4 regions of the Paenibacillus sp. ICGEB2008 genome follow, and region 2 is predicted to be linked to each of the others. Evidence: riboswitches for the same ligand, from Rfam matches in the RefSeq annotation. Region 2 holds a riboswitch; each other region holds the start of a gene.
The links. Region 2 has a riboswitch for cyclic di-AMP ahead of C400_RS0111465 (3D domain-containing protein). Riboswitches for the same ligand answer to the same signal wherever they lie in the genome.

Region 1 (3,141 bases), on a different contig from region 2:
GGTCATTAAGAATATTACCTACGAAGGCTTAAGTCCGTTCGTAATCGCAGCCGCTATTTATTTTGTAATGACATTTAGCTTATCTAAGCTGTTGGGTTTATGGGAAAGGAAGTTGAGAGCCAGTGATCACCGTTAAACAACTGCGTAAATCATTCGGTAAGAATGAAATTTTAAAAGGCATTGATATAGATATCGCCAAAGGTGAAGTAGTCGTCATTATCGGCCCGAGTGGTTCGGGGAAAAGTACGTTTTTGCGTTGTATGAATCTGTTGGAACAGCCAACAGAAGGGGAAATCTTGTTTGAGGGTGAGCCGATTACGGCCCGTGGTCATAATATTAATGCGACTCGAGAGAAGATGGGGATGGTTTTCCAACATTTTAATCTGTTTCCGCATAAAACAATACTGCAGAATCTGACGCTTGCACCAACGCAGGTGAAGAAGCAATCGGGGAAAGAAGCGGAGAAAATTGCGTTGGAGCTCCTGCGGACCGTGGGTCTTGAGGATAAGAAGAATACCTACCCGAACCAGTTATCTGGCGGTCAAAAGCAACGTATAGCGATAGCACGTGCTCTCGCCATGCAGCCGCACGTAATGCTGTTTGATGAACCTACCTCTGCCCTGGACCCTGAAATGGTTGGAGAGGTTCTGGATGTGATGAAGAAGCTTGCTGAAGGCGGCATGACGATGGTGATCGTGACGCATGAAATGGGCTTTGCTCGTGAGGTAGGAGACCGAATCATCTTTATGGACAACGGTCAAATTATAGAGCAAGGTACGCCGGAGCAAGTTTTCGGAACTCCAAGCCATGATCGTACCCGTGATTTTCTGGCTAAAGTGCTGTAAGAAAATGCTTTTATGAATTATTGACAAAGCCCTCTCGTGATGATATTTCACGGAGGGCTTTTCTCTTTTTGTCACCATATCTCCATATTTTCGTAACAAAAAACCGATTTTTGATGACAAAATTGTAATGGATATAGTATGATGTTCAAGGTTCCCAACATTTTCATGCAGATAAGGTTACAAAATTGTGATATTATGCAGTAAGCCAAAACTTACCGGGGCAGCAGCAATGATAACAATTACTCAGGTGCTGGGCTCAAACCATGGGAAGTGCGGGGGACGTAACAACGGCAATTATTCCAATGCGTCATATAGATGTTGTGGAATATGCCTAGGGGTGAATTGCACAAGCATAGGGCTTCTCCTGAGTCCGAATCCGACAGCTAACTTCGCAGGCATAACAGAGGAGGTACATATCTTTGAAACACTTAAAACATATTGGAAAAACCATGAAATTTGCGGTGCTTGCCGCAGCGATTGCAGGATTGGCACAGACAGCTGGAGTAGCAAATGCTGCTTCGCTTCATACTGCCAAAGAAGGCGATACTTTCTTTTTGCTTGCTCAACGTTATGGGGTATCGGTAGATGACTTGACGAAGGCTAACCCGGATATTGCGTCCAACAACATATATGCAGGTCTACAAATTAAAGTGCCAGACGAAAAAAAGTGTGAAGGCGGCTTCGGATTCGAAACCACAGCTTCTTACGGAGAAAGCACCAGCGAATGAGAGGCCAACAATTGAAGCATGGGGCAAAACATTCAATTACAGTAAAGTTGTTGATGTTAAAGCAACAGCATATTCAGCCGCAGCTGATGAAAATGGCAAATGGGGTGCAGTCGATTACTACGGTAATCCGCTTAAACTGGGTACAATTGCAGTAGACCCGAAAGTCATTCCTATGGGAACAAAGGTGCTAGTTACAGGCTATTCCCATCCCGGCTTGCCAGACCATTCTTTTGTAGCCGTTGCCCGTGATCAGGGCAGCGCTATTACCGGAAAGCGGATTGATATCTTTATCCCTGGCAACAAATCATTCGTGAACGACTTCGGCTTCCAAAATGTGAAACTGTACGTTATTGATAAATAGCATTGTGCATATATTTGAATTCATTAAACATAATATATATTATGTAAACTTAATATTATAGCACACAACATATAACTGGGACGACTTCTTATCAGTACGGTCGTTTATCGCTAAAAAAGGCTGTCTTACAAGCAGAAGCATTCTGCTCGTCAAGGCAGCCTTTTTACGTTGTTGGTATATACGAGGCTTAGACATACTGTTATTTTCGTTCCGATGTGTGAAGTAGCCGGGGGACTGTGACAAACTTGTAGCCCTTAGCTTTTAAAGAGTGGATTAGACCCGGCAAAGCTTGGACAGTACCTTGCAAGTTGGAACTTTGACCTCCACCTGCATGCATTAAAATAATGGAGCCAGGTCTGGTAGCCGGGATCACGTTACGCTGAATCTGTGTTTTGCTTAATCCCTTCCAGTCTAGAGAGTCCACATTCCAATTGACGATCATGTACCCATGACGACGCGCCCACTGAATTTGAGGCTCCGTGATTTCACCATAGGGTGGTCGTATCAATCTGGGCCGAAAACCTGCGCTGGCTTCTAAAATACGTTCTGTTTTTGTAATCTGGTGGCGAAAGCGTTCTGGTGTGGCCTTCCTGAAATCCGGATGAGTATAGGAATGGTTTCCTATAGCATGACCCTCGCGGATGATGCGGCGTATGATCCCCGGATGCTTTTCCGCACGATGGCCGACGATAAAAAACGTAGCTTTGATACCGTTTGCGTGTAATACGTCCAAAACCTGCGGCGTATACCTTGAATCGGGCACATCATCAAAGGTTAAGGCAATTTGGCGGGTGTGCGGGCCGCACATTTTAAAAATGTCCGCATGCTTTTTTCGTAGCATCGCTAATGTTGGAGTAGCTCGATCTTTACTTTGATATACCGAAGTAGCGACAGTAGCTTCCTTGGGATGGGGCGTTCCGATGTTGGGAGGCGTGTCAGCGTGAACGGGAAAACTTGAAAATGCTAGTAACAGTGCTAAACATGGCAACACTCCCCTGTACCGCATTTGTATTCCCCCTTTCCGTGCAGTGGTACCTAGTGGTGCTCTCAGCTATTATGTACCTGTCCTATTAAAATTATGCTGGTGATTGAGTGAATTCCTACACGACTGAAGAGAAGCACATCATGAAGCGGATATCCGTGAAGATGACGAAGTAAACGCGCATATTCTCTTAAACATGAACGAAAACTGGAGCATTTTCGTAAG
Region 2 (3,141 bases):
CGGCCGTTGGATGGCATCCGCAGGATGCTATTACAATGCAGGAGGGGGATTTAGAATGGATTGCATCGTTATGCAGTCATAAAAAGGTTGTAGCGATCGGAGAGATCGGTCTGGATTACTATTGGGATACATCACCAAAGGATGTACAGCAGCGGGTGCTTCGAAACCAAATTGGTCTGGCACGTGAGCTCAACATGCCAATTGTTATCCATAACCGGGATGCACATGAAGATATTGTGAGAATTTTACGTGAGGAAAAGGCGAGCGAGATTGGCGGAGTCATGCACTCCTTTTCTGGGAGCTGGGAGACCGCTAAAATGGTGCTGGATATGGGCTTTCACCTTTCCTTTGGCGGGCCCATAACGTTCAAAAATGCCAAGCAGCCAAAAGAGGTACTGGCCCAGGTTCCGCTGGATCGTCTGCTGATTGAAACGGACGCGCCATACTTGACGCCTCATCCGTTTCGCGGGAAGCGAAATGAGTCGGCCCATGTGAGATTGGTGGCAGAGGCAGCCGCCCAAATTAAGGGAATTACGGTGGAGGAATTGGTATCCATTACGACCCAAAATGCTTTGGAACGATTTGACATTCAGTGAAAAAGCGAAGAAATCAATCAAAATAAAGAGATAGACGGAGCTAATTATGATTTTGTTGCAGGAAACTCAAGAATATTACAATTTTTTAACCGAATATTTTAAAAAATGTACTTGAAACCTGCTTTACAACATGCATGTAAACAGGATATCATCTTTTCAGTGAATTGTTGTTGAGTGTAAACATCAACAAATCATTTCATGAACCAGTCTCGCTGAGTCCCTTTTGCAGGGAACGGGGGAACCGATATGGCTTACAGTACGTCCGGCGTATGTGCAAGAGAGAATGTCTCTTCAGCAGCCGGCTCAACCGAAATTCATTTCCCGAATGGGATGAACAGGTAGAGAAGCCGTATTTCGATTTCTTTCTGGGTCTTCGGGGTGAATGTGAAGGCGACCGCCATGAGCGGTTGACCTAAGCTAGGGCGACTCTCTACGTCCGAACCCGACAGCTAACCCCGTAAGCGTAACAAGAGAGAAGCCATCTCGTGCATGAGTTTTCCCGCATATTCACACATGTCGGAAGCCACGAAAGAGCTCTCTAGTCTCTTTCTTTGGCTTTTTTTGTTGTGAATAAAAGAAAATCTGTCATCATACTGTGGTTAAACAGGGGAGGACAGCATGCCGCGAAGACGGGTACATGGTGCAGGACAGTCGCAGTACGGGCTTGTCTTGTAGAAAATCTGTTATAGTCACGTCAACGATCAACTATGTCTTACTCCAGACGGCGGGCTATGTAAGGAGGACGGAGGAAATGGGCATTTTCCGAAAAGAGGAGACCCATGAGTCACGCTCATCCAGCATGTCTTACGTATTACGTTGGAAGCAAGAGAATGTGCGCCAGGCTGCTTTGGTTGCTATTTTTCTAATCGCACTAACGATTATGATTTCAATTCTGATGTACACGCAATCTAAAAAACAAGTCTTTTTTGTCATCGATGGTAAGGCATCTGCAGTAGAAACCCGGGAATCCAAGCTCCAAGATTTGCTCAATGAGCATTCTATTTCACTTCAGCCGCATGATACAATTTCCATGCCGCTAAATGGAGCAGTACAGGATGGGGATCGCGTAGTCATTAAACGTGCCAATCAGGTTAAAGTATCCTCAGGCAATAAGACGAAAAAGCTGTACACAACAGAAAATACAGTAGAGGGTGCCATTCGCACTTCGGGCTATAAATTATCATCAACGGATAAAGTTTACCCTGCGTTGGATGCCTCTGTTTCAGCTAACATGGACATAAAAATCGTCCGTGTGAAGAAACAGCAGGTCGAACAGAAAAAACAAGTGCCTTATCAGGTCATCAAAACGGCAGATCCAAGTCTCTATAAAGGCGATAATCGAGTCATTCAAAGTGGCAAATCGGGTGTGGTAGTCCAGCATGTTCAAAAGGTATACCATGATGGAAAATTGGTATCCAAACAGCTGGTCAACAAGGAAGTCGCACAGAATCGTGTGGATAAGGTAATTGCGGTAGGAACGAAGAAAAAACCGGTCGTTCTAGCTGCTTCCATCGGCCCTAAAGATGCAGTTAAGGCTACAAAGGTTAGTTCGGGCAGTGCTGTCCGTAAAGCAGGTATTAATTTTAATTATAAAAAAGTTTTACAAAACGTCTCCATGACGGCGTATTCCGCACAGGAGCCAGGTATCGGTACACGTACCGCCTCCGGCACACGTGTCACGGAAGGACGCACCATCGCTGTCGATCCGAGTGTAATTCCAATCGGGTGGTGGGTGTATATTGAAGGGGTGGGCTTCCGCCGTGCGGAGGATACCGGTGGCGCGATTAAAGGCCACAAAATCGATGTGTATTATGAGAGTTTGAGCCGGGCCAACCAATTTGGTCGTAAGCACGGTAAAACCGTATATGTTATCGGACCTGTAAAGCCGGAAATCAACTAAAACAGGTTGTGTATGTTGAGGACAATGCGATAGTATTAACAACATAGTTATGCCATGCTAAGAAGAGGATACCCTCTTCTTATTTTGTTTTCAAAAGCAGGGAAAGATAAATATATGTTGCTGTGTAGCAGTGGAGGGAAACGAAGATGATCAAGGAAGTGATCGTGGTGGAAGGCCGGGATGATACGGTAGCCATTCGCCGTGCTGTCGAAGCAGATACGATAGAAACTGGCGGTTCAGCCATTAATAAAATGACGCTGCGGAAAATTGCATTGGCGCAGGAACGGCGGGGGGTCATTATTTTAACTGATCCCGATCATGCAGGGGAGCGTATCCGTAAAATCATCGCCTCCAAGGTACCCGGCTGCAAGCAGGCTTTTATACCTGAGGCAGAGGCGACGCGCAAAGGGGATATTGGCGTAGAGAATGCCTCGCCGGAAGCCATCAGACACGCTCTCGCGCGGGTACATACGACAGTGGAAGGTGCCGAACCGCTGATTGAATGGGCGGACCTGATTGACGCTGGACTTATTACCCATCCCAATGCTGCTGCACGCCGTATGGCCTTGGGGAATGTACTGGGTATTGGCTATTGTAACGGAAAGCAGCTACATAAGCGGCTCTCTGTATTTCAGATCAGCCGTG
Region 3 (3,141 bases), on a different contig from region 2:
AGTCTGCCGTTATCCCGCTGCTGCTACGTTATCCTGATCAGAGCCAAAACGAACTGGGAAAGACCTTGTTTTGGATGGAGGGCCAGATCGCCTTGATGGACAGCCGGGAAGTACATGTGTACTTGTGGATATTACTAGGGGCGACCGTACTGCGCATACTAATCACTCCCTTCATTAGAGCTGGCATATATCAAAGCCTGCATACCGATGCGTCTGAACCGCAAAGCCTGTCCTTCTTCAAGGGGATGAAACGCCACGGTATGTCATCGCTATTGTATTACATCATCGAGTTGGGTTTGCTGCTGCTTCCCGCCTTTTGGGTGGTACCGAGACTCTATCCTATTGTAGTAGGAACGTTGCAATCTTCCTCTTACCTGCTACATTTGTTGCCCTATGCCATGGGGTGGATAGCTTACGGTTGGGTCATTCGGCAGTGCATCCTGTATATGCAGTTGGGCACTGTCAGTGGTCACACCATACTATCCTCCCTGCTCGCCTTCTTTCGCCAGCTTCTTCCGGCTGTTGGTGTATCCCTGTTGCTCGGTACTTGTGTGTTGCTAGTTTTCGGTCTATTTGGCACCGTGGCGATGATTTGGACGGGTATGTTGGCACTGATTCTCCAGCAATCGTATCATTTTGTTACCAGTCTGGTCAGGCTGTGGCATATCAGTTCGCAGTATCGGCTATGGCACATCGATATCTCCAGCAGAGGCTAACCTCTCACAATATGCTCTCTCCTGTATTTTCAGCTGTCGAAAAAACTTTTTTCTTTCCCGTGCAAACAGCACATAACTGAATACTGTTAACAGAATCTGTTCCTGGAGCGTTAGGAACAGATTTTTTTTGTAACTTTTTGCGATGAAACATTTGCCAAAGCCTGCTGTCTTTGTTACAATAATCGCAGTGAACTGATAGTAACAACTTTGTAATCTTTATTGTAACCTTTATCTTAAAAACATCGTTGTCGTGAATACTGCTCTCCAAGGTGCACATCTTAAGTTAAGCCTAATTCCTGGCACCTAGGAAGCGGGGGAACCAGTTTGGGTGAATTGATCTCGCAACAGAGTGGTCATAGGGGAACCTTCTACCGAATCCTTAAGCTAACCTCGCAGGCATTGGAAGGGGTATATTTTTTTTGAAGAAGAAGCTAACGATCGCAGCCATGGGTCTCGCCATTGCCTTTACATCTTTTACATTCGGTGGCAGCAGTGCATTTGCAGACTCTAAGATGGACCAGGTCATCCAAGATGCCAAAGGAACGAACTACAGAAGCGGAGGCACTACACTCGAGGGATTCGATTGCTCCGGCTTCACAATGTATGTATTCAACAAACTGGGAATTAAACTGCCGCATCAATCTGGATCACAATTCAAAATGGGTTCTTCTGTATCCCGCGATGAAATGAGACCAGGCGACCTGGTGTTCTTCAACACCACAGGAAGAGGCGTTTCCCATGTAGGTATCTTCGTAGGTGAAGGGAAATTCGCCCACTCCTCGACTTCACGTGGTGTAGTAGTTAGCTCACTGAACGAAAATTATTACGCTAACCGTTATGTCGGTGCAAAAAGAATTATGAGCACAGACGCTTACCATTCTGTAGCTTCAGATATTCCTGATGACGACAACGTAGAATAACTACCGCACAGCAAGCTAACCCTAGCCGCAATTTGATTCTGGCCGGAATCGAATTGCGGTTTTTTATGTCCACTACATCAGCAATGATTATCATTACTGACGAACTGACACCTCAAAAGGTTTCAATTTTAGCGAACATCGTCGGTTTTACCGTCACCGCTGGGGGAGCATATGAGCAGTAAATCCTTCTTATTGAATGTATACCCGACTTAGGTACGAAATAAACACGCTTGCCATTCTCCTACAACTTGTCTACAATCTGTGGTTAATGATTGAAGTACCTGCATAAGGAGGAATGGAAAAGTGCCGGCCTCAATATCCAACTACCGGATCGTACCGATGGACGAGCATCAAGCGGCTGAAATCTGTGAGTGGCGCTATGATCCCCCCTACAACATATACGGCTGGCTTCCCTGGGAACAAATGAAGGCACTTGAAGTCGAATTTGGAAGTCCCACGCTTCGCCAAGAGCAATATGTTGCGGTCCTGGACGAAGAGAATGAGCTGACGGGATTTGCTCAATATTTCCCTATGGTCGGTGTGACCCGGCTGGGTCTTGGAATGCATCCCGAAAGATGCGGACATGGCACAGGCTCCGATTTTGTCCGGGCCATTGCCGAGGAAGCCAGACGACGTCATCCGCAGAATGAAATTGACCTAGAGGTTCTCACTTGGAATCAGCGGGCTATCCGAGCCTACAAGGCAGCTGGATTTGAGCTGACGGATACCTATGAACGCCAGACTCCAGATGGCAGAAAGCCGTTCCATTGTATGGTATATCGTCCTGAACAACAGAATCGGGTTCTATAAATAAGAGCGCCTTCACTATACAACCGCGATGTTGTATAACGAAGGCGCTCTTCATATATACGACAGATCATTACAAACTCAATGACTGCTGCGCATTTTTTCGAAAGCTTCATTATATTGTTGGGCTTCCTTAATATCTACGGCCATAATACCGCCATCGTCCCAGGAGGTCAAACGCAGAGTCACGGTCTTGTAATCAATCGTAATAAATGGATGGTGATTAAATGCCTCAGATATAGCGGCAACTTCATCCACGAAGGCAATTCCTTTCATAAAACTGGAAAAATTATATTTCCGAACGATCCAACGTCCTTCCTCCAGTTCCCAGCCCTCCAGCTTCTCCAGATGTGCTTCAATCTCTTCTTGTGTAAAAGGCATGTTACGAACTCCTCCCCGTTTATACGGAAGCCTTTTAGCCGCTTAAATGCGGCCAAAACTACGATATATTGGTGTACATATTACCACGGCCCCGTTGATAAATCCATAAGACGGCCATCAAATCAATGGGACCGACGTCAGCTCCTCATCCCCGATGAGTACATAGATCCGGTGCTGCTCCGGCTCATAAATCACAACACCGCTGCCTACAGTGATTATAGGTTCTGTGCCCAGTGCATAAAATAAGTCTTCTGCCAAAGCCTCATTGACTTCCTGGCACCCCGCTGGGTCCAGCCTGTCCCAATCTTCTGCTTCCA
Region 4 (3,141 bases), on a different contig from region 2:
AGGTAACACCGACCTGGAATACCATAAGAAATATAAGCATGCCCTTACTGCCTGCTTCAGCCTGTAATAAAGGCAGCATGTTCATGGTCCCAGCTATACTAGCAATAAAATAAACAATGGACAGAACAATACCGCGTACAAATGAAGTATGTCGTCGGGTGAGTGACGCATACACAATGGCAAGTACACCCAGGACAAAGCTAAATAGGGCATAACCCGCATAAGTCATCCAATTCGCCCAGTATGTTTGATTTTTAACATAGTCGGTATAAGACGAAGGGGCTGAAAAGCTTTGGGTAAATGAGCGAACATCCCCATCTTCAAAGGTAAAAGCCAGCGTAAGGACCGAGGCGCCGATTTTCTTTTCGTCCACGGTATATTTTAATCCACCTTCCCCCTCAGTGGTCGCAAGCTTCAATTCCGATGGATTAAAGCCAAAGCGTTTGATCCATTTTGCTGCAGCCTGTTCCTTAGCTTCAAGCGTCATGTCGCCCTCAGCTATACGTACAAGCTTGCTTCGTGCTTGTTCATCTGTAGAAACATCAGCCTGTGTGTAATTGGTGCTGGAGGTGATCCGCTTAAAGCTAACGACCTTCCCAGTGGATAAATCCACATGAATTTGCAGCTTGCCCTTCGCTGAGGAGTCAGGCAAATCAACCCGAAAGGTTTCATAAGGATAATTTTTTTTCCATGTACGATCGTACGCTTGAAGCAGTTTTTCTCTGGATAAATAACCGTACAAATCTGTTTCAGCCTGATAGGTCACGACAGGCTTCTCTGGCTGTGATTCCGTATAGCCCAGCTCAGAACGGGCGAAGTCCAATGCGTGTACGATCGCTTCTTGTTTGCTGATGACCTTTGCATTCATCAATGATTCCGGACTTGGATTGCTAAGCGAGGGAATAAGCAATTGAAAGATAAAAAAGCAAATCAGGCCAACCCCGCCCAGCAAGCCTAATTTTTTGAAGTTGGCCGTGAGCACGACCGGTTTCCCGATAGGATTCATGAGTTTCCTCCTTAATCTGTAAATAAGAACATCCATTAAAGATATCATACTGCACAGGTTCCCGCCAACAGACCAGCGATATTCATGAAAACAGAGTGAAAGCACTTTAAAGTTTTAATAAAATTAGATAAGCTGTGATTAAGCGATGCCCAATCGCAAATTAAAGCCAATTTCACGTTTTTTCGGCGAAATCGGTTTTGTGATCTGGATAGAGAAGGATTATAATCTTGAGGCAATGCCTATGAAATATATGGGTAATGACATACATTTAAGCCGAATTTCTGTGAGAAAACGGGGGAACCATGTTACTGGGGTGAATTTTACAGCCGATCCTGATGGACCGGAAGTGTAAATAGGGCATACTGTGCTGCCCGAATCCGTCAGCTAACCTCGTAGGCTGTGGGCAGGAACCAAGTCAGGCACTCGGTTTTCCGGTGTCTTTTTTTGTGTGTATAAGTGTGAATAAAAGTTTGCTGAGTTAAGGACGCTGCGCGTTCCATTTGATCTTCCAATCGCTGTTGCCACTGAATTTTTTTTGATTTTCTAGACCTTGATACGGGTAAAATTCAGAGTCAAAGGCGAGCGCTATCGCTTCTCCAGATTCAAATGGACCGCTTCGCTGCTGCCCGCCTTAAAGTCATCAAACGTTCCATGAGGTAGTTACGTATAAAGTGTAGTGAGTATTGAAAGGCAAAAGTATCCCGCTTTGCGGATACTTTTCTGATTTATAAAAGAAACTGAAAAGAATTGGTGATTTTATGAGCTGAGCGATCTCCATGCTCATAGTTCACCAAGGAGGAGAAGTGATGAATAAATGAATCCCAATGCAAGCTGGCTTCGGCTTTCTCCACCGCAAATATTCGTTGCAGGCTTTGCCATTATCATTCTAATAGGTAGTTTATTGTTAATGCTGCCCATTTCTAATACAACAGGAAAACCACTTGCGTTTATAGACGCTTTGTTTACTGCCGCTTCCGCGACCTGTGTAACTGGGCTTGTCGTTAAGGATACAGGGCTCTTTTTTACAACCTTTGGTCAAATTGTCATCGTTGCGCTGATTCAGATTGGCGGACTTGGCTTTATGACTATGGCTACCTTGATCGCGCTGGTGTTCAAGCGTCGGATTTCCTTGCGGGAGCGCCTTATTTTGCAAGAAGCGATGAATCAGACCTCTGTCGAAGGAATTGTCGGATTGATCCGCAAGGTGCTATGGTACTCGCTGATGATTGAGGGCGTATGTGCAGCTATTTTTTCGATTCGCTGGTCATTTGATATGCCTGTCGGCAGGGCGATTTATTTTGGAATCTGGCATGCCATTTCCATGTTTAATAACGCTGGTTTTGATTTGTTCGGTGAATTTCGTAGCCTGACAGGTTATGTATATGATCCGATTGTTAATTTTACAGCCATGTTTCTCATTATTTCGGGTGGTATTGGTTTTGTAGTGATGTCTGACCTGGCAGATTATCGCAAGCGTAAGAGACTGTCCTTGCATACCAAGGTGGTACTCAGCATGACAGCTGCTCTGATTGTCGTCGGGACGCTTGTCATTTTTGTATTTGAGTTTACGAATCCGAAGACGCTTGGCTCGCTTGATTGGGGTGGTAAACTGCTGGGTTCTTTATTCCAGTCCGTTACCCCTCGCACCGCAGGTGCCAACACGCTGGACATTGCAGGCTTGCGGCAGGCTACGCAGTTTTTTATCATCATACTCATGTTTATTGGGGCTTCGCCTGGCTCCACTGGAGGCGGGATTAAGACCACTACATTTGCTCTGCTCATTGGAGCGGTGTTTTCGATGCTGCGGGGACGGGAAGACATTGTGCTGTTCCGGTACCGACTTGCGCAGGCACGCATTTATAAGGCTTTGACTATTACCTTGCTGGGGTTGCTGTTCGTGATTGGGGTGACGATGATTCTGTCCGCAACCGAAGATCATCATTTTCTGATGATCTTGTTCGAGACGGTGTCTGCCTTTGGTACGGTAGGACTGTCCATGGGGCTTACACCTGATTTGACAGTTGTAGGCAAGCTGGTGATTACTCTGACGATGTTTGCAGGCAGGCTGGGTCCACTCACGCTAGCTTATGCACTGGGACCGAAAAAGGGTAAGGAATTGTATCGTCATCCAGAAG

Region 1: linked by a shared signal. The riboswitch ahead of C400_RS0117260 (3D domain-containing protein) and the one ahead of C400_RS0111465 (3D domain-containing protein) in region 2 are both predicted to bind cyclic di-AMP.
Region 3: linked by a shared signal. The riboswitch ahead of C400_RS0112900 (C40 family peptidase) and the one ahead of C400_RS0111465 (3D domain-containing protein) in region 2 are both predicted to bind cyclic di-AMP.
Region 4: linked by a shared signal. The riboswitch ahead of C400_RS0113555 (TrkH family potassium uptake protein) and the one ahead of C400_RS0111465 (3D domain-containing protein) in region 2 are both predicted to bind cyclic di-AMP.

Annotation. Positions count from the first base shown of each region.
Region 1 is NZ_AMQU01000016.1:474,192-477,332, forward strand. Features, by position in the region: gene C400_RS0117250 (ABC transporter substrate-binding protein/permease) at 1-136, shown strand, start outside; gene C400_RS0117255 (amino acid ABC transporter ATP-binding protein) at 123-845, shown strand; cyclic di-AMP (ydaO/yuaA leader) riboswitch at 1,089-1,258, shown strand; partial or broken gene C400_RS0117260 (3D domain-containing protein) at 1,265-1,934, shown strand; gene C400_RS0117265 (polysaccharide deacetylase family protein) at 2,134-2,940, opposite strand.
Region 2 is NZ_AMQU01000010.1:81,049-84,189, reverse strand. Features, by position in the region: gene C400_RS0111470 (TatD family hydrolase) at 1-596, shown strand, start outside; cyclic di-AMP (ydaO/yuaA leader) riboswitch at 797-1,076, shown strand; gene C400_RS0111465 (3D domain-containing protein) at 1,348-2,496, shown strand; gene rnmV (ribonuclease M5) at 2,643-3,141, shown strand, end outside.
Region 3 is NZ_AMQU01000013.1:15,620-18,760, reverse strand. Features, by position in the region: gene C400_RS0112910 (hypothetical protein) at 1-716, shown strand, start outside; cyclic di-AMP (ydaO/yuaA leader) riboswitch at 993-1,130, shown strand; gene C400_RS0112900 (C40 family peptidase) at 1,136-1,636, shown strand; gene C400_RS0112895 (GNAT family N-acetyltransferase) at 1,940-2,446, shown strand; gene C400_RS0112890 (4a-hydroxytetrahydrobiopterin dehydratase) at 2,525-2,824, opposite strand; gene C400_RS0112885 (hypothetical protein) at 2,942-3,141, opposite strand, start outside.
Region 4 is NZ_AMQU01000014.1:91,069-94,209, forward strand. Features, by position in the region: partial or broken gene C400_RS28585 (CPBP family intramembrane glutamic endopeptidase) at 1-1,006, opposite strand, end outside; cyclic di-AMP (ydaO/yuaA leader) riboswitch at 1,268-1,420, shown strand; gene C400_RS0113555 (TrkH family potassium uptake protein) at 1,821-3,141, shown strand, end outside.